3 regions of the Pseudoduganella plicata genome follow, and region 1 is predicted to be linked to each of the others. Evidence: predicted binding sites of a transcription regulator. Region 1 holds the regulator's gene; each other region holds the start of a gene.
The links. Region 1 encodes sigma-54, which starts transcription at its own class of promoters, with help from an activator protein. Its sites were predicted from a motif close to TGGCANGNAANCTGCTTT; they were not measured.
Positions count from the first base shown of each region.

Region 2: pqqA (pyrroloquinoline quinone precursor peptide PqqA) is a predicted target of sigma-54. The motif match lies at 3,556-3,573, and genes of this name have one in related genera.
Region 3: glnA (type I glutamate--ammonia ligase) is a predicted target of sigma-54. The motif match lies at 4,194-4,211, and genes of this name have one in related genera.

Region 1 is NZ_CP038026.1:4,297,509-4,305,022, forward strand. It holds gene lptB (LPS export ABC transporter ATP-binding protein) at 1-571, shown strand, start outside; gene E1742_RS18930 (RNA polymerase factor sigma-54) at 578-2,047, shown strand; gene hpf (ribosome hibernation-promoting factor, HPF/YfiA family) at 2,132-2,482, shown strand; partial or broken gene E1742_RS18940 (enoyl-CoA hydratase/isomerase family protein) at 2,738-3,819, shown strand; gene E1742_RS18945 (amidohydrolase family protein) at 3,834-4,886, shown strand; gene rapZ (RNase adapter RapZ) at 4,925-5,788, opposite strand; gene E1742_RS18955 (hypothetical protein) at 5,843-6,082, opposite strand; gene E1742_RS18960 (cation:proton antiporter) at 6,114-7,394, opposite strand.
Region 2 is NZ_CP038026.1:1,053,458-1,060,971, forward strand. It holds gene proX (glycine betaine/L-proline ABC transporter substrate-binding protein ProX) at 1-625, opposite strand, end outside; gene proW (glycine betaine/L-proline ABC transporter permease ProW) at 641-1,732, opposite strand; gene proV (glycine betaine/L-proline ABC transporter ATP-binding protein ProV) at 1,729-2,964, opposite strand; gene E1742_RS26365 (hypothetical protein) at 2,957-3,253, shown strand; gene pqqA (pyrroloquinoline quinone precursor peptide PqqA) at 3,628-3,702, shown strand; gene pqqB (pyrroloquinoline quinone biosynthesis protein PqqB) at 3,718-4,641, shown strand; gene pqqC (pyrroloquinoline-quinone synthase PqqC) at 4,638-5,351, shown strand; gene pqqD (pyrroloquinoline quinone biosynthesis peptide chaperone PqqD) at 5,348-5,605, shown strand; gene pqqE (pyrroloquinoline quinone biosynthesis protein PqqE) at 5,609-6,724, shown strand; gene E1742_RS04525 (DUF485 domain-containing protein) at 6,854-7,192, shown strand; gene E1742_RS04530 (cation acetate symporter) at 7,192-7,514, shown strand, end outside.
Region 3 is NZ_CP038026.1:4,930,028-4,937,541, reverse strand. It holds gene ntrC (nitrogen regulation protein NR(I)) at 1-945, opposite strand, end outside; gene glnL (nitrogen regulation protein NR(II)) at 1,007-2,128, opposite strand; gene E1742_RS21870 (DUF4124 domain-containing protein) at 2,125-2,622, opposite strand; gene glnA (type I glutamate--ammonia ligase) at 2,718-4,133, opposite strand; gene E1742_RS21860 (rhodanese-like domain-containing protein) at 4,494-4,964, shown strand; gene E1742_RS21855 (TonB-dependent receptor plug domain-containing protein) at 5,077-7,514, opposite strand, start outside.

The DNA.
Region 1 (7,514 bases):
CGCGGGCACCATCGACATCAGCGGCACCGACATCTCCAGCCTGCCGATCCACAAGCGCGCCAACCTGGGGCTGTCCTACCTGCCGCAGGAAGCGTCGGTGTTCCGCAAGCTGACGGTGGAGGAAAATATCCGCGCCGTCCTGGAAATCCAGAAGGTCGACGGCAAGGCCCTGACAAAGGCGCAGATCGACGAGCGCCTGAACAACCTGCTGGCCGACCTGCAGATCGAGAAGCTGCGCGAGAACACGGCGCTGTCGCTGTCGGGCGGCGAGCGCCGTCGCGTCGAGATCGCGCGCGCCCTGGCAACCAATCCGCGCTTCGTGTTGCTGGACGAACCGTTTGCCGGCGTCGATCCGATCGCCGTGATCGAGATCCAGCGGATCGTGCGTTTCCTGAAGGAGCGCAGTATCGGCGTGCTCATCACGGACCACAATGTACGGGAGACGCTGGGCATCTGCGACCGGGCGTACATCATCAATCAGGGCAGCGTCCTGGCGTCGGGCCGGCCGGACGATATCATTGCCGACGAATCCGTGCGGCGCGTGTATCTTGGTGAACACTTCCGTATGTGACCGCACATGAAACAGTCTCTGCAACTGCGAACGTCGCAGCACCTGGCGCTGACACCACAGCTGCAGCAGTCCATCCGGCTGCTGCAGTTGTCCACGCTGGAACTGCACCAGGAACTGGAACAGCTGCTGACGGATAACCCGCTGCTGGAACGGCTCGACGATCCGCTCGACCGTTCGCTGCGGCTGCTGGCCGATGGCGCCATCGGCCAGCAGAGCGCGCCCGAGGCACCGGCCGAAGGCCCGCCCCAGCAAACCGACGCGGCGGCCCCCGCAGAGGCAGAACCGTATGACGGCGCCGACGCGGACCGCGGCCCGGAAGGCGATACCGACTGGACCGACGCGGGCCGCGGCAAGGCGCCGGACGACGACGACGCGCGGCCGCAACTGGAAGCGAGCCATTGTTCGCTGCGCGAACACCTGATGGAGCAGATGCGGGTGACGGTGCAACAGCCGCGCGACCGGGCGCTTGTCGAGCTGATCATCGACGCGCTGGACGAAAACGGCTACCTGGAAGAGAGCCTGGACGAGATCCACGGCCGCCTGCCCGAAGAGCTGGAAGTGGAAATGGAAGAGCTGCGCACGGCGCTGGCGCTGCTGCAGAGCTTCGATCCGGTGGGCGTCGGCGCCCGCAGCGCGTCCGAATGCCTGGCGCTGCAGATCCGCAAGATGCCGGGCGTGCCGCTGGTGACGCGCCGGATGGCGCTGTGCATTGTCGAGAAACACCTGGCCTGGTTTGCCCAGCGCGACTTCAACAAGCTCAAGAAGGCGCTCGATTGCGACGACGAAGACCTGCGCGAAGCACAGGCCGTCATTCGCCAGTGCAACCCCCATCCGGGCGCCGCGTATGCGTCCGACGTGTCAGACTATGTCGTACCGGATGTGATTGTGAAGAAGGGCCGCAACGGCTGGGTGGTCACGCTGAACAACGACGTGATGCCGCGCCTGCGCGTGAACGCGCTGTATGCCAGCCTGCTCAAACAGGGCAAGGGCGAAAGCCAGATGGGCGCGCAGCTGCAGGAAGCGAAGTGGCTGATCAAGAATATGCGCCAGCGCTTCGACACGATCCTGCGCGTCGCACAGGCCATCGTCGAGCGGCAGAAGAACTTTTTCTCGCATGGCGCGGTGGCCATGCGACCCCTTGTGTTGCGTGAAATAGCTGATACACTGGGGCTACACGAGAGTACGATCTCTCGGGTGACAACTCAGAAATATATGCTCACTCCCCATGGCATGTTTGAGTTGAAGTATTTTTTTGGCAGCCACGTCGCAACCGAAGCGGGTGGGGAAGCTTCCTCGACTGCGATCCGTGCGCTGATCGTGCAATTCACAGGAGCCGAAGACCCGAAGAACCCTTTATCCGACAGTAAGATTGCGGACATGCTGGGAGAACAGGGCATGGTGATTGCGCGACGCACTGTTGCCAAGTATCGCGAAGCCTTGAAAATCCCTCCCGTCAGCCTCCGCAAGTCCTTGTAGTGCATGGGTTCCTCTGCGCCGCCGGCTTTTTACCACGGCGGGCAACGCACGAACCTTAGAGCGACATCATCTTTAGGAGTGTGTATGAATCTCACCATCAGTGGACATCATATCGACGTAACCCCAGCCATCCGCGAATACGTGCAGAACAAGCTGGAGCGCGTGAAACGACATTTCGATCAAGTGATCGACGTTTCTGTCATCCTGACTGTAGATAACCTCACCGAGAAAGAGAAGCGCCAGAAAGCAGAGATCAACCTGCGCATGTCGGGCAAGACCATATTTGTGGAAAGCGTGGCACAGGACCTGTACGCGGCCATCGATACGCTGATCGATAAGCTGGACCGCTCGGTCATGAAATACAAGGACAAAGTGCAGAATCACAATCATGATTCCATCAAGCACCTGGCCGAAAGCGATATCCCCGCTGCGTAACGCAGCTGTGTAATTCCAGAGAAAAAGGGCGCGAAAGCGCCCTTCTGCATTCAGGGTCGCGCAACAACTCCGCCATCCACTGCCGCGTTCGTGTCGACCCCCTAGGGTCACGCCCTGACATCGACACAAGCTGAGCCGTTGTTTTTTCTCGCCATCCATCAGGGCGCAATCCCCCACCGTTCCGCTTCCCGCTTTCAACGCAATATTTGTCGTCTGCCGCGCTAGAATGGGGCATCTCTGACTATTCCTGCTGCCATGAGCGAACACGTCCACATCCGCGTCGGTAACGGTACCGGTTTCATCACGCTCGATCGCCCCGGGCGTTGAATTCGCTGTCGCTGGACATGGTGCGGGCGATGACGGCGGCCTTGCTGGCATGGCGCGACGACCATGACGTCGCCGCCGTCGTTGTCCGCAGCACCAGCGAGAAGGCCCTGTGCGCCGGGGGCGATATCCGCTTCTTCCATGACGCCGGCCGCGCCACGCCCCAAGGCGGCAGCGCACTGCTGGAGGATTTTTTCACGGAAGAATACGCGCTCAATCACCTGATCCACTGCTACCCGAAACCCTATATCGCGCTGATGGACGGCGTCGTCATGGGCGGCGGCATGGGCATCGCCCAGGGCGGCCCCCGCTGCGCGGTGCGCATCGTAACGAACCGGACGAAGATGGCGATGCCCGAGGTGAACATCGGTCTGTTCCCCGATGTGGGCGGCAGCCATTTCCTGTCGCGCGCGCCCGGCAGCCTGGGTGTCTATCTCGGTCTGACGGGCCTGACGATCGGCGCGGCCGACGCGCTGTATGTCGGCCTGGCCGACCACTACGTGCCCGACACCGAGCTGGCCGCGCTGTCCGACCTGATCGGCTCCACGTCCGGCGGCGGCCTGCGCGAAGCGGTGGCAACCTTTGCCCGGCCGTTGCGCGCCGGCGCTGGCGACAGTCCATTGCTGGCGCACCGTGCCCTGATCGAGCGCCATTTCGGCCACGCTTCGGTGCCGGACATCATGGCATCGCTGCGAGACGATGACGACCCGTTCGCACGACAGGCATTGGGGGCGATGGAACAGCGCTCGCCGCTGATGATGTGCGTGACGCTGGAACTGCTCAAACGGGGCGCGCGCCTCGGCGTGGCGGACTGCCTGCGCATGGAGCGCACCGTGGTGCGGCGCACGTTCGAGCACGGCGAAGTGCTGGAGGGCGTGCGCGCGCTCGTCATCGACAAGGACAACGCGCCGCGCTGGAACCCGCCCGCGCTGGCCGACGTGACGGATGCCATGGTCGCGCAATTGTTCGAACCGGCCTGGCCGGACCATGCGCATCCGCTGCGCCATCTTTAACTGACGAGGTGATCATGCAGCGCCGCGATTTGCTGAAATGCCTCTGTGCTGCCGCCGTGCCGCTGCCGGCATGGGCGAGCGAGACGCCCGCCCCGGCGGCCGACCACCATCAGCACCTGTTCAGCCCCGCGATGGCGCGGCTGCTCGACACCGGCTCCGGCGGCGGCCCGCCCGTGATCGGTGCGAACGACCTGGTGCCGCTGCTCGACAGCGCCGGCATCCGTCGCGCCGTGCTGCTGTCGGCAGGCTATGTGTACGGCAGCCCGGTGCGCAAGATCGATGACGAATACACCAAGGTGCGCGCCGAAAACGACTGGAATGGCGCGCAGGCCGCACAGTTCCCGGACCGCCTGCGCGCGTTCGGCAGCGTCAACCCGCTGAAGGATTACGCGCTGGAGGAAATCGCGCGCTGCGCGGCCGCACCGCATCTGCGGCATGGCCTGAAACTGCACTTCGGTAACTCCGACGTGCAACTCGAACTGCCCGAGCATGCGCAGCGGCTGAAGGAAGTCTTTGCGGCGGCGAACCGGAACGGCATGGCCATTGTCGTCCACCTGCGAGCCTCATTGTCGAAGCACCGGCCCTTTGGCGCGGTGCAGGCGCGTGTGTTCCTGGACGAGCTGCTGCCCGCCGCGCCGGACGTGGTCGTGCAGGTGGCGCACATGGCCGGCAGCGGTCCGGGCTACGACGACCCGCCGGCGGACGACGCATTGTCGGTGCTGGCCGAAGCGGTGGCCCGACACGACCGCCGCACGCGCCGGCTGTATTTCGATGTGGCGTCGCTGGCGCGGCCCGGCATGAAGCCGCATGACGCGGCCAACCTGGTGCAACGCATCCGCCAGATCGGCATCGACCGCATCCTGTATGGCTCGGACGCGGCATCGGGCCGAAACCTGCGGCCGCGGGAAGGCTGGGCTGCGTTTCGCCAGCTGCCCCTTTCCGAGGCCGAACTTGCCGGCATCGCGCAAAATCTGGCGCCGTACCTGCGCCCGGCCAGCACGGGCGCCGGACGGCGCAATCCGCGGCGTGCCGTTACCGCGCGTTCGCTGCCGCCGCGCGGCGAGTGAGGACTAAAAAAAACCTGGCCAGTGCCATGTTCTCGTTATCAGGCCTGCTCGCGGTGCCGCAGCACGACGCGTTCGGCGCCGTTGAAATACTGCGCCAGCCGTTCGGCCATGTACACCGAGCGGTGCTGGCCGCCTGTGCAGCCGATGGCCACGGTCAGGTAGCTGCGGTTGTCCTTCTTGAACGACGGCAGCCACTTCTCGATGAACGCGCGGATGTCGCGGAACATCTCTTCCGCGCTCGGTTGCGCATCGAGGAAGGCAATCACAGGCGCATCGCGGCCGTTCAGCGGCCGCAAGGTCAGATCGTAATACGGGTTCGGAATCGCCCGCACGTCGAACACGTAGTCCGCGTCCTGCGGCACGCCAACCTTGAAGGCGAACGATTCGAAGAACAGCGTCAGTGGCGCGTTCTCGCTTTCGACCAGATCCTTGATCCAGCCGCGCAGCTTGTTGGCCGAGAGTTCGGACGTGTCGATCACGTGTCCCAGCTGCTCGATGGCCGAGAGGCGCTCGCGCTCCTCCTGGATGCATTCGATCAGCGTGCGACGGGCGGCGGGGTTCTGACCCGGGTGAAGTTCGTGCGACAGCGGATGGCTGCGCCGCGTTTCGGAAAAGCGCGCCACCAGCGAGTGCGTGTTCGCCGTCAGGAACATCACCTTCACGTCGTGTCCCAGATCCTTGAGTTTGCGGATATCGCCCGGCAGCGTGGCCAGCGACGCGGCGCTGCGCGCATCGACAGCGACAGCCAGCGCCTGCGTGCCTTCTTCGCACAGCGTGCCCACGAGACTGGCAAGCAGCGCAGGCGGCAGGTTGTCTACGCAATAGTAGCCGGTGTCTTCGAGAACGTTCAGGGCAACCGATTTGCCCGAGCCGGATATTCCGGTAATGAGGACGATACGCATGCGCGCATGATACCCGAAATCGTACGGCCATCGTGCTCCAGTGCCTTGCCGGTGTCAGGCATGCGGCGGTGCGAACGGCCAGTGCAGCGGCGAGCCGTCGATCCACGCGCGGGCGCTGGCGAACGCGTGATCGTGTGCCATCTCGCGGCTGTCGAACGTGCCTGGCGGCTGCACGAGGCGGTGGCGGTGGATTTCGGTCGCCTCGTCCGCAATCGTCGCCTCGTAACCGTAACCTTGCGGGCCGGATGTGGCGGCGACTTCGATGAGGTGGCCCCGATAGGCCTGTCTTGTCATGCTCGTTCTCCGTGGATGAGGAAGCCGAAGGTCACTTGCGCCAGAAGCGGTCCAGCAGGGGCGTCACACTGGTGCCGTGAACAAGGATCGACAGCACGATGACGGCCAATGTCAGGTTGACGAGCTGCTGCGCCAGCGGCTGCGGCAGCCCGTGGTTGATTGCGTACATCAGGTAGTAAAGCGAGCCGATCCCGCGCACGCCGAACCAGGCGGCGATGACGCGCATGCGCGGACTGGTCCGGCTGCCCACCAGGGCCACCAGCACGCTGGCGGGACGGGCCACGAAGAACAGGAACAGCGCGGCCGCCCAGCTGCGCCAGTCGAACAGCAGCGTGGTGACGGCACCGCCCAGCAGCAGCACCAGGGTCAGCTCGGACAGGCGCTCCATGTGTTCCTTAAACAGCAGCGAGCCATCGCTGACGGAGGGGGGCGCGTCGGGTCCCACGGCCACCGCGGCGCGGCGCGCCAGCTGCTGTTCCGCCTGGCGCAGCGCCACGCCGGCAACGAACACCGCCAGGAAGCCCCACACGTGCGCGGCCAGGCCGAGGCCATAGACGACGGCGATCAGGCCCAGGCCCATCAGGTCGTCCAGCACTTCATGGCCCGGCCGGCTGGCGCGCAGCCAGAAATTGACGCGCGCCAGCGCCATGCCGCAGGCGCCGCCAATGAGGATGGCGCCCAGCGTGCCCCAGATGAGTTCCACGCCCAGCCAGCGCAGGCCGTTTTCGCCTAGGTCATGCAGGCCAAGCAGGCCAAGGCCCAGCATGACGAAGGGAAAGGCGCTGCCATCGTTCATCCCGGCTTCGCAGCCCAGAGTAAACCGCAGCGGGTCGTCATCGCCCGCGTGGCGCAGTTGCACGTCGGACGCCAGCACCGGATCGGTGGGCGCCAGCAGTGCGCCGAGCAGCACGCCGGCGCCCAGCGGCAGGTCCAGCACCGTGTAGCAGAACAGGGTAATCAGCCCGACCGACAGGGCCATTGCCGTCCACGCCAGCCGGATCGGCGGCCCCCAGCGGCGCAGGCTGAAAGGCACGGGCATCTTGATCCCCGCCGAGAACAGCGAGATCAGCACGGCAACCTCGGTCAGCACCTCCAGCAGCGGCGCGGCGGCGAACACGTCGAACGAAAAGAAATGCAGGCCCATGGGGCCCAGCAGCATGCCGATGCCCAGGTAAATGATGGCGGAGGTGAACGGCAGGCGGGCGATGGGGGTGCCCCACAGGCCGCGCGCGAGCATCAGGCAGCCTACCAGCACGAACCACTGGTAGCTTGCCATGGCGGTGGAAAGGGGCGTGTCGTCGGCGGGATTCAACGCGTTACCGCCGCAAGGGGGTGAAGGGAACCGGGCGCTGCCAAGGTGCGGCCCAGACCCGGGCCGGGTGGGTCCATTCGTTGGCGTATATTCTCGACTTTCATGTGTATGTCGGTCCTC
Region 2 (7,514 bases), 2.6 Mb from region 1:
CGGAATAGCTGCCCTGCACGTGCGCGACCGTCGGCCGCAGCTTGTAGGCGTCCAGATGATGCTCGATCATCGCTTCGCAGCCCCAGCCCGGATTGCAGCCGGTCAGGTCGGCCTTGCCGTCGCCGTCATGGTCGAACAGTTTCGCGATCGCCGGGTCGCGCAGCTGGTCGATATTGGTGATGCGGTACTTCTCGGCGCTCGCCTTGTCGATCATGTAGCCCTGCGCGGCCGGACCGGCGTACTGGCCCGTGCGCAGCAGTTTCGCGTCGCCGCCCGCGTTATCGTAATAATCCCGGTGCAGCGGGTCCCAGTGCACGGCCAGGTACGTCGCATCGCCGTTGGCGATGGCGATGTGCGCCGTCGGATAATCCACTTCCCTGATCGGCTGTGGCTCATAGCCCAGCTTTTCCAGCGCCCGGTCCACCAGCATTGTCTGGAAGGTCTCTTCGCCGATCGGGCTTTGCAGCGCCTGGACCTTGATGCCCTTGCCGGGCAGGCCGGCGTCCGGCGTCTGCGCCAGCGCCAGACCCGTGGTCAGCGTGAGCGCGGCCAGCGCCAGCGCCGACAGCCACTGGAACCTGCGCTGCTTCCTGCGTGTTACTTCGAAATGTTTGACGTGCTGCATAACGATCCTTTCTTCTTATTGTGCGGCTGCGGGCGCGGTGTGGCCGGCCGGGCCGGAGGCCGTGGAAGCACCGCGCACCAGGCGCACGATGAAACCGGCCGGGCCGGTCTGGTACCAGTGACGCACGCCGCGACTCGGCTGGCCCAGCGACTGGGTCACGCGGTCCAGCGTGATGGCCAGCACGACGATGCCCAGACCGCCGACGGTAGCCAGCCCCATGTCCAGGCGGCCGATCCCGCGCAATACCATCTGGCCCAGGCCGCCGACGGCGATCATCGACGCGATCACCACCATCGACAGCGACAGCATCAGCGACTGGTTGATGCCCGCCATGATGGACGGCATGGCCAGCGGGAGCTGCACGCGCGTCAGCAGCTGCCAGGGCGACGCACCGTAGGCGCGCGCCGCTTCGATCAGGTCGGGGCGCACCTGGCGAATGCCCAGAGTGGTCAGGCGCACCAGCGGCGGCAGGGCAAAGACGATGGTGACGATGACGCCCGGCGCATTGCCGATACCGAACAGCATCACCACCGGCACCAGATACACGAAGGCGGGCGTCGTCTGCATGGCGTCCAGGAGCGGGCGCAGGATGTTCTGCGCGCGGTCGCTGCTGGCCAGGAAGATCCCCAGCGGCAGGCCGATCGCCAGGCAGAACGCGAGCGACGTCAGCACCAGCGACAGCGTGACCATCGCCTCGGGCCAGACACCCAGCAGCGCGACTACCAGCAGTGCCGCCACGGTACCGACGGCCAGCGCGCGGCTGGTGAACTGCCATGCCAGCAGGCCGACGATGGCGATCACCACGGGCGCCGGGGCGGCCAGCAGCACGTCGCCGGCACCCGTCAGGGTCGCGTCGATCGGTGCGCGCACGGCCTGGAAGAACGGCCGGCAGTGCGCGACCACCCAGCCCAGGCCGTCGTTGATCCAGGCTTGCAGCGGCAGCGAACCGTGGAACAGCTGTGATAACGCGCTCGCGTGTTCTTGTGTCGCCGCGGGCGGGCCGGCGTCCAGCCACGAAGTATCGGTCGGAGGGGTGGGCAGCCATGGATTGACCGGTGCGGCAGCCTGCGTGCCCTGCTCCAGCGAGGTGACGGTATCGGTGTTCATGCTTGTCCTTTCTGAGTCTGTGGTTCCGCTATGGCGGGCGTGTCGCGGTCGAGGAATTTCAGCAGGGTGGTCTTGCTGATCGCGCCGCGGAAGTCGCCGTCGCTGGCCACCACGGGGACGGCGTACGGGAGCTGTGCCACCTGGCCGACCAGGCCGGCGACGGGTTCGTCCGCGGCGATGGTCTGCACGTCCGGCAGGAATGCATGCGCCAGCCCCAGCGGCCCCGTGTGGCCGTCCAGCGCGCTGCGCAGCGAATCGGCCGAGACCACGCCGAGGAAGCGGCGCCGCGGATTGACGACATAGGCATACGCCCGGTCCTGCTCTTCAAGCATCGACAGCGCGGCGCGTGCACCGCGCGCCGGCGATTCGGACACGATGATCTGGCTCTTGCGCGCGATATCGCCGGCCTTGAAGACGGCCGCCGCATCGACGCCGCGCACGAAGCTGCGCACGTAATCGTTGGCGGGCCGGCGCAGGATTTCCTCCGGCGTGCCCACCTGCACCACGTGGCCGTCCTTCATGATGGCGACGCGGTCGCCGATGCGCATGGCTTCGTCCAGGTCGTGCGAAATGAAGACGATGGTGCGGCGCCTGACCTGCTGCAGGCGCAGCAGCTCCGACTGCATCTCCGTGCGCATGATGGGGTCGAGCGCGGAAAACGCCTCGTCCATCAGCAGGATCGACGGATCGCAGGCCAGCGCGCGCGCCAGGCCGACCCGCTGCTGCATGCCGCCGGACAGCTCGTCCGGATAGCTGGCGGCATAGCCGGCAAGGCCGACCTGTTCCAGCGCCTGCCGGGCCAACGCGTGGCGCTCGGACTTCGGCATGCCCGCCAGCTCCATGCCGAACGCGGTGTTGTCGAGCACCGTCAGTTGCGGCAGCAGCGCGAACGACTGGAACACCATGCTGATGTCCTTGCGGCGCAAGGCGCGCAGCTGCGCGTCCGGCAGCGTGTTGATGTCGGCGCCGTCGATCAGGATGCGGCCGGCGGTCGGCTCGATCAGGCGGTTCAGCATGCGCACCAGCGTGGACTTGCCGGAACCGGACAGGCCCATGATGACGAAGATCTCGCCTGCCTCGATGGTAAAACTGGCGTCGAATACGCCGATCGTGCAGCCGGTGGCGGCCAGGATGTCCTGCTTGCCTGCGCCCTGGCGTACCAGCGCCAGGGCCTCGTCGGGCTGATCGCCGAACACTTTGAAGACATGGTCGATGAGGATTTGTTTGGCCACGTTGTGGTTCTCCTTCGATTTCGCGTTGAGTGAAACCCGACGGCCACAGGCCGTGACGGGAATCGGCAAACCCCGGGGCGTCGACAAGCACTCGGCGATAACGCTGGCGCGCTGGCGCACGCTCGCGACGGACAGGGGCGAGACACGGGTGTCCGACCAGGCCGATGCCTGTATGCCGGGGTGTCAGGTGCGTGCCGGAAGAAGCTGGGGTTCAGGACTTCCGGCCACGCGGGTGCGCTGCAATGGCAGCGGCACCTGGCTGTTTGACGAAAACGTCAAACGGTATTGAGTAAGGGCGCATGGCCCGATTGCGACGTTCCCCGTACTGCAGGGAACCGGCAAGGATGCCGTCAAATCTGTTGTAAATGTGTATCAATTGTAACGCAACAGGGGCCGCGCGTCCAGTCCCTTCATTAATGAAATATGCGCGAAACGTTAGTTGATGCACATAGACGGTGAATTGATGCAACGTGACAGAAGTTGCGCGCGCCGGCACCCGCGGTCACGCACTGATCGATTCCGCAACAGTCGCTGTGTCAAAACGGGACAGGTGTGTCACGCCAGCGGCCTTGCACCCGCATAGCCACTCGATGGCACGCTTGCTGCTACTGCATCCTCGACTGCACATCCGCAGCAATCTTGACCACCCCTAGGAGAGCGACCATGACCTGGACCACACCGCAATTCACCGACCTGCGCTTCGGTTTTGAAATCACGCTGTACATCGCCAACCGCTAGCGCAGGCAGTCGCCCGTGAGGATCATCGTTCTGGGATCGGCTGCGGGCGGCGGCTTCCCCCAGTGGAACTGCAATTGCCGCAACTGCCGTGGTGTGCGCAGCGGGACGGTTGCCGCCACGCCGCGCACGCAGTCGTCGATTGCCGTCTCGTCCAATGACACGGACTGGCTGCTGATCAATGCCTCGCCCGACATCCTGGCGCAGATCCGCGCCACGCCGGCGCTGCAACCGGCGCGGGCAACGCGTGATTCCGGCATCGCCGCCGTGATGCTGATGGATGCGCAGGTCGACCACGTCACGGGCCTGCTGATGCTGCGGGAGGGAAAACCGCTGCCGCTGTACTGCACGGCGCCCGTGTGGAACGATCTCAACACGGACCTGCCGCTGGCGCCCGTGCTGTCGCATTATTGCGGCCTGCGCTGGCATCGGCTGGACACCGTCGGCGACGGCCCGGCCATGCATCCGGTGCACGTGCCGGGCATGGATGGGGTGCGCTTCACGCCGCTGGCGCTCTCGAGCAAGCCGCCGCCCTACTCGCCGCACCGGGCGCATCCGCAGGTGGGCGACAACATCGGCCTGCTGATCGAAAACCTGGCGAGCGGCCGGTCGCTGTTTTACGCGCCGGGGCTGGGCGCCGTCGAGCCGCAAGTGGATGCGGCGATGCGCCAGGCCGACTGCGTGCTGGTGGACGGCACGTTCTGGCGCGAGGACGAAATGATCCGCCACGGCTTTTCCCACAAGAGCGCGGCCGACATGGGCCACCTGCCGCAGTCGGGCGAAGGCGGCATGATTGCCGTGCTGGACCGGCTGGAATGCCGCAAGGTCCTTATTCACATCAACAATACCAACCCGATCCTGGACGACGACTCGGAACAGCGCGCGATCCTGGCGCGCCACGGCATCGAAGTCGCCTTCGACGGCATGGAGATCGCCCTATGACAGACAACCCGGCCTGGAGCCGCGGCGAATTCGAAGCGCAGCTGCGCGCCCGCGGCGCGGGCTATCACGTCCATCATCCGTTCAACGTGCGGATGAACGACGGCCTGCTGCGCCCGGGGCAGATCCGCGCCTGGGTCGCCAACCGCTTCTACTACCAGGTGAACATTCCGCGCAAGGACGCCGCCATCCTGGCGAACTGCCCCGACCGTGCAACGCGGCGCAAATGGGTGCGGCGCATCCTCGACCATGACGGCAATGGGGAGGACAACGCAGGCGGTATCGAGGCATGGCTGAGGCTGGGCGCGGCCGTAGGGCTCGATGCGGACGCGTTATGGTCGCAGCAAGACGTCGTGCCCGGCGTGCGGTTTGCCGTCGATGCCTACGTCAATTTTGCCCGCCAGGCACCGTGGCAGGAAGCGGTCTGCTCGTCGCTGACGGAAATGTTCGCGCCGCAAATCCACAAGGACCGCCTGGCCAACTGGCCCGTGCACTACGGCTGGATCGACCCGGACGGCCTGCAGTACTTCCGCAGCCGCATCCGCCTGGCCGAGCGCGACGTCGAGCACGGCCTGCAGGTCACGCTCGACCACTTCACGACGCGGGCGGCGCAGGAACGGGCCCTCGACATCCTGCAGTTCAAGCTCGACATCCTGTGGGCGATGCTCGACGCCATCGAAAAAGCCTGCCCCGACAGCGAGGTGCCGCAGTGATTCCCGACAAACCCCATCTTTCGCGCCGCTTCCGCATGCAATGGGAAGAAGCGCAAGGCAACTACGTACTGCTGTACCCGGAGGGCATGGTCAAGCTCAATGGCAGTGCGGCCGAAATCCTGAAGCGCTGCGACGGCGAGCACAGCGTGCCGGCCATCGTCGACGAACTGGAAGCCGCGTTCGATACGGGCGGTCTTGCGGCGGACGTGGACGGATTCCTGCGCGCCGCGAGCGAGCGCGGCTGGCTGGACTGACGCATGAGCGCACCACCCATTGCCGCACCGCTGTGGCTGCTGGCGGAACTGACTTACCGCTGCCCGCTGCACTGCGCCTTCTGCTACAACCCGGTCGATTACGCGCACCACCGGACCGAACTTTCGACCGCGCAGTGGGTCGACGTGATGCGCCAGGCGCGCCGGCTCGGCGCGGCCCAGCTGGGGTTTTCCGGCGGCGAACCGTTGCTGCGCGACGACCTGGAAGAGCTGATCGGCGAAGGACGCCGGCTGGGCTTCTACACGAACCTGATCACCTCCGGCATCGGGCTGACGGAGCCGCGGATCGCCCGGATGAAGGAACTGGGACTGGACCACATCCAGCTGTCGTTCCAGGACTCCACGCGCGAGATGAACGATTTCCTGTCGAGCACCAAAACGTTCGACCTGAAGTCGCGCGTGGCGCGCCTGATCAAGCAATACGACTACCCGATGGTGCTGAACGTGGTGCTGCATCGCTACAACCTCGACCACGTGGACCGCATTATCGACATGGCGCTGGCGATGGGCGTCGAGTACCTGGAACTGGCCAACACGCAGTATTACGGCTGGGGCATGGTGAACCGTGCGCAATTGATACCGACCCGCGAGCAGTTGCAGCGCGCCGAAGCGGTCGTCAACGAATACCGCGCCCGCATCGGCAGCCGGGTGCGCATCCTGTTTGTCGTGCCCGACTATTTCGAGGAACGGCCCAAGGCGTGCATGAACGGCTGGGGCTCCGTCTTTCTCGGTATTTCGCCGGACGGCACCGCCCTGCCCTGCCATGCCGCGCGCACGCTGCCGGGCGTCGCCTTTCCCAATGTACGCGACTACAGCGTCGAGGAGATCTGGTACGCGAGCGGCGCCTTCAACCGCTACCGGGGCGACGCCTGGATGAAGTCGCCTTGCAGCACGTGCCCGGAAAAGCATCGGGATTTCGGCGGATGCCGCTGCCAGGCGTATGCGCTGACGGGCGACGCGGCAAACGCCGATCCCGTCTGTGCGCATTCGCCGCAGCATGCCGCCGTGCAGGCCATTGTCATGGACTCGCCATTCCGGTCGACGGGCCAGCCGATTATCTTCCGCACCGATGCCAATTCGCGCCGCCTCGTACCCGGCTGACTTCCTGCGGCCAACCCGCCTTTGTCTCCACACCGTAAGCACGCGGTAAGAAATGTTGCGTAGGGTGTTAATCTGGCAGCTTGCAACACAGGAGCTGGCCCTACAAAAAATTACCCGGAGACAAGCATTATGGAACAAGACCTCGTTCATTTGGTCAAGAACGACCCCAATTACCAGAAGCTGGTGAAGACCCGCTCGCGTTACGGCTGGATGCTCGCCTGGTCCGTCATGGTCGTCTACTACGGCTTCACGGCGCTGAACGCGTTCGGCAAGGAATTTATGGCCGGCAAGATCGGCGACGGCGTCATGTCGCGCGGCGTGCCGCTCGGCCTGTTCGTGATTTTCTTCACTGTCGCCGTCACAGGGATCTACGTGCGCCGTGCCAACCGCGAATTCGACGCGCTCACGGACGCCATCCACAAGAACGCCGCCGCCCATGCAAAACAGCCGGAAGAGGTGAAGGCATGATGGCCCGCACCGCCCTGCGCGGCGCCGCTGCCGCCCTTGTCGCCTTGGCCGCCACCGGCACCGCTCTGGCCGCGCCCGACCTGGGCCAGTCCACCAAGCAGGCCACCAACTGGACGGCGATCGCCATGTTTGCCGCGTTCGTGCTGCTGACGCTGTTCATCACCAAATGGGCCGCCAAGCGCACCCGTTCGGCATCGGACTTCTACACGGCCGGCGGCGGCATCACCGGCTTCCAGAACGGTCTTGCCATTGCCGGCGACTTCATGTCGGCCGCATCGTTCCTGGGCATTTCGGCGGCCGTGTTCGTCAGCGGTTTCGACGG
Region 3 (7,514 bases), 630 kb from region 1:
CGGGATGTCCTCGCGCCGTTCGCGCAGGCTGGGCAGGCGCAGGCGGATGACGTTGAGGCGGTGGTACAGGTCTTCGCGGAACAGGCCGTCGCGTACGCGCTGCTCCAGGTTCTGGTGCGTGGCCGTGATGACGCGCACGTTGGCCTTCAGCGGCTGGTGCCCGCCGACGCGATAGAAATGCCCGTCCGACAGCACGCGCAACAGGCGCGTCTGCAGATCGAACGGCATGTCGCCGATCTCGTCGAGGAACAGGGTGCCATTCTCGGCCTGCTCGAAGCGGCCGCGCCGCGTCGTCTGCGCGCCCGTGAAGGCACCGCGCTCGTGGCCGAACAGTTCGGACTCCAGCAGATCCTTCGGTATTGCCGCCGTGTTCAGCGCGATGAACGGCTGCGCGGCGCGCGGGCTATGCTTGTGCAGCGCCCGTGCGACGAGCTCCTTGCCGGTACCGGATTCTCCCGTGATCAGCACCGTCACGTTCGACTGCGACAGCCGGCCGATGGCGCGGAACACTTCCTGCATCGCCGGCGCCTGCCCCAGGATTTCCGGCGTTTCCGCCGGCCCCGATTCCACGTTCGCTTCGCGCAGGCTCTCGTCCAGCGCGCGGCGGATCAGTTCGACGGCCTTGTCGATGTCGAACGGCTTGGCGAGATATTCAAAGGCGCCGCCCTGGAACGCGGCAACGGCCGAGTCCAGGTCGGAAAACGCCGTGATGATAATGACGGGCAAGCCGGGATGGCGCGATTTGACCAGCTGCAGCAGGTCCAGGCCCGAGTCGCCGGGCATGCGGATGTCCGACACCAGCACCTGCGGCGTGTCGACTTCCAGCGCGGCCATCGCGTCGCGCGCGTTGGCAAAACTCCTTGTGGCGAGGCTTTCCCTCGCCAATGCTTTTTCCAGTACCCAGCGGATCGATTCGTCGTCGTCGACTATCCAGATTGGCTTCATGTGTGTTGTGTGCTTCCCGCAATGTGGATCGAGACCGCTCCAGGCCCGCTGCTGCCAAGGCTTATGGCAGCGGCAGCAGGATCCTGAAGTCCGTATATCCGGGCCGGCTCTCGCACTCGATGACGCCCATGTGCTGGTGCACGAAGGTCTGCGCCAACGTCAGTCCGAGGCCGCTGCCTCCATCACGGCCGGAGACCAGTGGATAGAAGATGCGATCGCGGATCTGGGGCGGGATGCCAGGTCCATTGTCGATGATATGCAAGTCTAATGCCAGGTTGTAGCGGACCTTCGCCAGCGTGACCTGCCGGGCCACGCGCGTCTTGAACACGATCTGCGCATCGCCCTCGTCGATGCGTTCAGCCAGTGCCTGCGCGGCGTTGTGGGCGATGTTCAGCACCGTCTGGATGAGCTGCTCCTTGTCGCCGCGGAACTCGGGCAACGATGCGTCGTAATCGCGCACGATGGCGAGACCGGCCGGGAATTCGGCCGTCATCAGGCTGCGCACCCTTTCCAGCACCTCGTGGATATTGACGTCGCCGACGATGTGCGGACGCCGGTGCGGCGCCAGCAGCCGGTCCACCAGCGTCTGCAGCCGGTCCGCTTCCTTGATGATGACCTGGGTGTACTCGCGCAGCTGCTGCAGGTGCAGCGGCGGCAGCTCCATCTCCAGCAGCTGCGCGGCGCCGCGAATGCCGCCCAGCGGGTTCTTGATTTCGTGCGCCAGGTTGCGGATCAGCTCCTTGTTGACCTGGCTCTGGTCCAGCAGCCGTTCCTCGCGGTCGAGCTTCATCTGCTGCACCGTTTCGCGCAGCTCCAGCAGCACGTGGTCCGCCGGCTCGTCGAGCGCACTGGCGATCGTGTGCACGTGCAGCGGCTCGCGGCCGGCCCGCTCGAGGATCAGCTCCTGGCGCAGGTCGGAGAATTTATGGGCGCGCGCCTGCGCGATCACGTGTTCCAGTTCGGCGGGATTGGAAAACAGGCCGCACAGCTTCTGGCGCGTCAGCGCCTTCAATGAGCTCTCCAGCAGATTCTCGGCCGCCGCATTGGCATAGACGATATGCCCTTCCCCGTCGACGATCGCGACGGCCGAGGCCAGCAGATCGAGCCCGGCCAGCGCGGACGGACGTGGAAAGACCGACGCCGCGGCAGCCGCCGCGCGCGCGATATTGGTCACAATTTTCATCGTATATTGGCGATTTCCCGCTTCAGCGCTTCAACGTTCTGTTCAGAACGGGCGATGGACGTTTTCAGGTTCGCCACCCGTTCCTGGTACTTGGCGTAATTGCGCTCGTCGCCGCGCCGTTCCGGCTCGCCGTTGTTGAATTCGCGGCGCAGCTCGCCAAGCTTCTGCATTTCGGCGTCCAGTTCGTCGGCGAGGATCTGGCGCCGGTCGGCGTCGCGCGCCTTCTGCTCCGCACTGTCCACCCGCGGGAACGCGCCTGCCGCCACGGCCGGTGCCGGCGCTGCAGCGGGCTGGCGCGGCCGTGCCGGCGGCGCTTCCCGCCGGGCCGGCGCCGCGATCACGGGGTCCGGCAGGTCCAGCGCCACGCAGTGGCTGCCCTTCTTGCGGTCCGTGTATTCCTTGTGTCCGTTTGCATCCACGCAGCGGTAGATCTGGGCGTGAACCAGGGTGGAGCAACACAGCAAAGGCAGTAAAACGGCGGTACGGATCTTCATGCCCCGACTATACAACATCCGAAAAAAAACGCGAGGAGGGCTAAGCGCCGTCCCCGCGTCCTGGTTACCGGTGTTTCAAGACCGGCATGCCGTTCTTACAGCGAGTAGTACATGTCGAATTCGACCGGGTGCGTCGTCTGGCGCATGCGGGTCACTTCCGTCATCTTCAGTTCGATGTAGGCATCGATCATCGTGTCGCTGAACACGCCGCCGCGGGTCAGGAACTCGCGGTCCTTGTTCAGGTGATCGAGCGCCTCTTCCAGCGAGGCGCAGACGGTCGGGATCAGCGCGTCTTCTTCCGGCGGCAGGTGGTACAGGTCTTTCGATGCGGCTTCGCCCGGGTGGATCTTGTTCTGCACGCCGTCCAGGCCGGCCATCATCAGCGCGGCGAAGCACAGGTACGGGTTCGCCAGCGGATCCGGGAAGCGCGTCTCGATACGACGGCCTTTTGGATTGGCCACGTGCGGGATACGGATCGACGCGGAACGGTTACGTGCCGAGTAAGCCAGCTTGACCGGCGCTTCGTAGCCAGGCACCAGGCGCTTGTACGAGTTCGTGCCAGGGTTGGTGATGGCGTTCAGTGCCTTGGCGTGCTTGATGATGCCGCCGATGTAGTACAGCGCGAAGTCCGACAGGCCCGCATAGCCGTCGCCGGCGAACAGGTTCTTGCCGTCTTTCCAGATCGACTGGTGCACGTGCATGCCCGAGCCGTTGTCGCCAACGACCGGCTTCGGCATGAAGGTAGCGGTCTTGCCGTAGCTGTGGGCCACGTTCCAGATCACGTACTTCATGTTCTGCGTCCAGTCGGCGCGCTCGACCAGCGTCGAGAACTTGGTGCCGATCTCGTTCTGGCCGGCGCCGGCCACTTCGTGGTGGTGCACTTCGACCGGGATGCCCATCGATTCGAGGATCAGGCACATTTCCGAGCGCATGTCCTGGAACGAATCGACCGGAGGCACCGGGAAGTAGCCGCCCTTGACGGTCGGACGGTGGCCGCTGTTGCCGCCTTCGATGTCCTTGTCGGTCGACCACGATGCTTCGTCGGAGTCGATCTTGACCATCGCGCCGGACATGTCGATCTTCCACTTCACGGAGTCGAAGATGAAGAATTCGGGTTCCGGACCGAAGTAGGCGGTGTCGCCCAGGCCGGAGGACTTCAGGTAGGCTTCGGCGCGCTTGGCGATCGAGCGCGGGTCACGGTCGTAGCCCTTGCCGTCGGATGGCTCGATGACGTCGCACTGCATGAATAGCGTCGTCTCTTCCATGAAGGGGTCGATGTTCGCGGTCGCAGGGTCCGGCAGCAGGATCATGTCCGATGCTTCAATACCTTTCCAGCCGGCGATGGAAGAACCGTCGAACGCATGACCGCTTTCGAACTTGTCGATATCGAAGTGGGACACTGGCACGGTCACGTGCTGTTCCTTGCCACGGGTATCGGCAAAACGGAAATCAACGAATTTGACTTCGTTGTCTTTTACCATCTGCAAAACTTCTTCGGCGGTCATTGCCATGCGTATCTCCTAAGTGAAAAGGGCTGCCAGCACAGTGTGCGGCGGAAACTTCAATAACGTAAAGCAGAAAGCGTGCCAGTAAAGAGCGAGGAAGCATAGTCGAATTGCTTCATTGATCTTGCTGCCAACGGAAACTAAAATCGTTCGGGGCCTGCCGCGGGCCTGTTTTGCACCACGTTAGCGCAACCTCCGCACCGCACCGCTTTGGTGCGATGCGTGCATTCTGCACCGAATTCGGGCAGCGTGTCGGCGATTCCGGATATATTGGTGCATCCCAGTCCCTGTATGCGCTGCAGGCACGCTGTCGTCAATACCCGGCGCGCGCAATGATAAACGAAGATCCTCGAGGGATACCGCGAAATGAGTACCAAAACAGGCATTGACTCCGACATCCTCGAACGCGCCCGCGAGCGCGGCACGGGACTGCCCTATGCTGGAGCGGTCACGCCACAGGAAGCATATCAACTGCTGGAGGAACATCCCAACGTCCGGCTGATCGACGTGCGCACCAACGCCGAGCGCGACTGGGTCGGCCGCGTGGCGATTCCGGACGCCCAGCATGGCGCGGTGCAGTGGAGTACGTATCCGGGCGGCGTGCCGAATCCGGCGTTCGCCGAGCAACTGGCCGCGCTGGCGTCGAAAGACGACGTGCTGCTGTTCCTGTGCCGCTCCGGCGTGCGCTCGCGGCATGCCGCCAGGCTGGCCACGGAGAACGGCTATGCCAACAGCTTCGATATCCTGGAGGGGTTCGAGGGGGACAAGGACGCCGAGGGGCATCGGAAGACAGTCGGGGGATGGTGCAAGGCCGGGTTGCCCTGGGTGGGCGCCTGATGCAGTGGGGACTGTCCCCGAGGTTTACCGGAAGCAGCGGGGTCATTAGCGGAAAGCAAAGTCGGGGACAGTCCCGAAGGGACAGTCCCCAGCAAGTTCCCTGCGACTTGCGTTACAGCGAGTAGCTCAGGCGCGCGTAGACGTAGCGGCCCGAACGGCCGAACGGCGAGTAGTTGGTGAACGGCGCATTACCCGTCGAGTTCAGCACGGCCGGATACGGGTCCGGGTACTGGTCGAACAGGTTTTCCGCGCCGACGGCAAACGTCATCGCCTTCGTGATCGCAAAGCGTCCCTCAAGGTCCACCAGCGTGCGGGCCGACATCAGGTGGTCGGGGAATGGCGCCGAGCTTGGCGTCAGCACCTTGCCGTAGCGCGTGGCGCGCAACGTGGCGCCCCAGGGACCCAGCAACCACGTGCCGCTGGCCGTGAACTTGGTCTTCGGCGTGCCTTCCTCGAACGTCAGCACGTTGACGCGGTCGAACAGCACCGGCGCCGGCGACAATGCCGCCAGCTGCGCCGTTGCCGGCACCTTCGTCACTTCGGTGTCCGTGTAGTTGCCGGCCAGCGTCAGGTCGATCTTGCCGGCCTGGCCCAGCGCGAACGGGTAGTTGGCGACGATGTCCACCCCTTTGGTCGTCGTATCCACGCCGTTGATGAAGAAGCGCCCGCCGCCCACGCCGGGAAAGCCGTTCGCGGTCAGGTAATTGCGCACGTTCGCCTGCGTCAGGTTCTCGGACAGCACGATGCGGTTGCGGATCTTGATGTGGTAACCGTCGACGGTGATGCTGCCACGGCCGAATTTCGCCACGGCGCCCAGCGAGAAGTTGGTGGACTTCTCGGCATCGAGCGGCTTCGCGCCCAGCGCCACCGCGGCCGGGGCAGTCGGCTTGAACGTCGTCAGGTCGAACGGAATGCCGTTGATGAAATTGGTGGACGTGGACGTGAAGAACTGCTGCTGCATCGACGGCGCGCGGAAGCCGTTCTGCACGGAGCCGCGCAGCGCGAATGCCGGGGTGAAGTTATAGCGCCCCGCCAGCTTGCCGGACCAGTTGTTGCCGAAGTCCGAGTAGTGCTCGCCGCGCACGGCGAAGGACGCCAGCAGCTCCGGCGTCAGGTTCGCTTCCACGTCGGCGAACACGCTGAACGCGTTGCGGTGGCTGTCCGATTCGTCGCTTGGGCGGAAGCCCGGGAACACCTGCGCGCCGGACGCCGTAGGCAGGCCCGATGGCAGCAGGATGCCGCCGTTGCGGTACGAATCCGGCTCGCCCGCTTCCAGCTTGTAGCCTTCGCGGCGCGCCTCGGCACCCAGCGCCAGGTTGACGGGCGACGACAGGCCCCAGTCGAACTGGCGCACGGCCGACAGGTTGTACGTCAGCTGGTCGTACGAATATCCGCCCGCGTCGAACGTCGTCGGGCTGGCCGCGCCCAGCGAGCGGTTCAAGGTGTTCTCGATGGTGTAGCCCATCTTGTTCTTGCCGTAGCTGAGCGAGCTGTCCATGTCCCAGCCGTCCAGCGTCCACGTGACGCCGCCGGCGATGCTGAAGTCGTCCACGCTTGGGGCGATGATCGGCAGGAAGCCGTTCGGATAGATGGCGATGACGTTATTGTCCTGCAGCGCGCGGCGGAAGAAGCCGGCCGAGCGGGCCTCGCGCTTCTGGTAGCTGCTCCAGCCATACAGCTTGACGCTGCCGCCCAGGTTCATGCCGGCGTTGGCGAAAATCGTGGACTGCTTCATTTCCGGTTCGCCGTACCACGCGTTGAAGCGGTCGATCGTGTTCTCGCGTGGATCTAACTGCCCAGCTTGTTGGCCACTGAGGAGCGGGTACTGCTGGCGCATGTCGTAGCCGCCCCGCTCCGTATGGTCCTGGTCCTTGTATTCGGCCGCGATGGTCACGAAACCCGTCTCGCCGAACGAGAGTCCCTTCCACAGGCTGACGGTGGCCACGCCGCCGTCATGGCGCGAGCGCTCCGTCTCGCTGCTCCACGTGGCGCCGGCCGGTCCCGGCACGGGCTCGAAGCTGTAGTCCGTGATGCGCTTGCCGTAGCTGACGACGGCCTCGCCGCCGCTGTGGTCGTTGCGCAGCCGGATGTTGACGACGCCGGCGATGGCGTCCGAGCCGTACTGCGCGGAGGCGCCGTCGCGCAGCACTTCGATGGTCTTGACGATGCCCGTCGGGATCGTGTTCATGTCGACGGCGGCCGAGCCGCGGCCGATGGTGCCGTTCAGGTTGACCAGCGACGACGTATGCCGGCGCTTGCCGTTCACCAGCACCAGCGTCTGGTCCGGCGCCAGGCCGCGCAACGTGGCCGGCCGGATGGTATCGGTGCCGTCGGCCAGGCCCGGACGCGGGAAGTTCAGCGATGGCAGCGCCACCGACAGCGCCTGCGTGATCTCCGGTACCCCCGTGTTCTTGATGGTGTCGGCCGAGATGATGTCGACGGGCGCGGACGTGTCGAGCACCGTGCGGTTCGAGACCCGCGTGCCCGTCACGATGACGGTCGATTCGACGGCCGGCGTGTCGGCCGTCTGGGCCTGGGCACCGGCGTGGC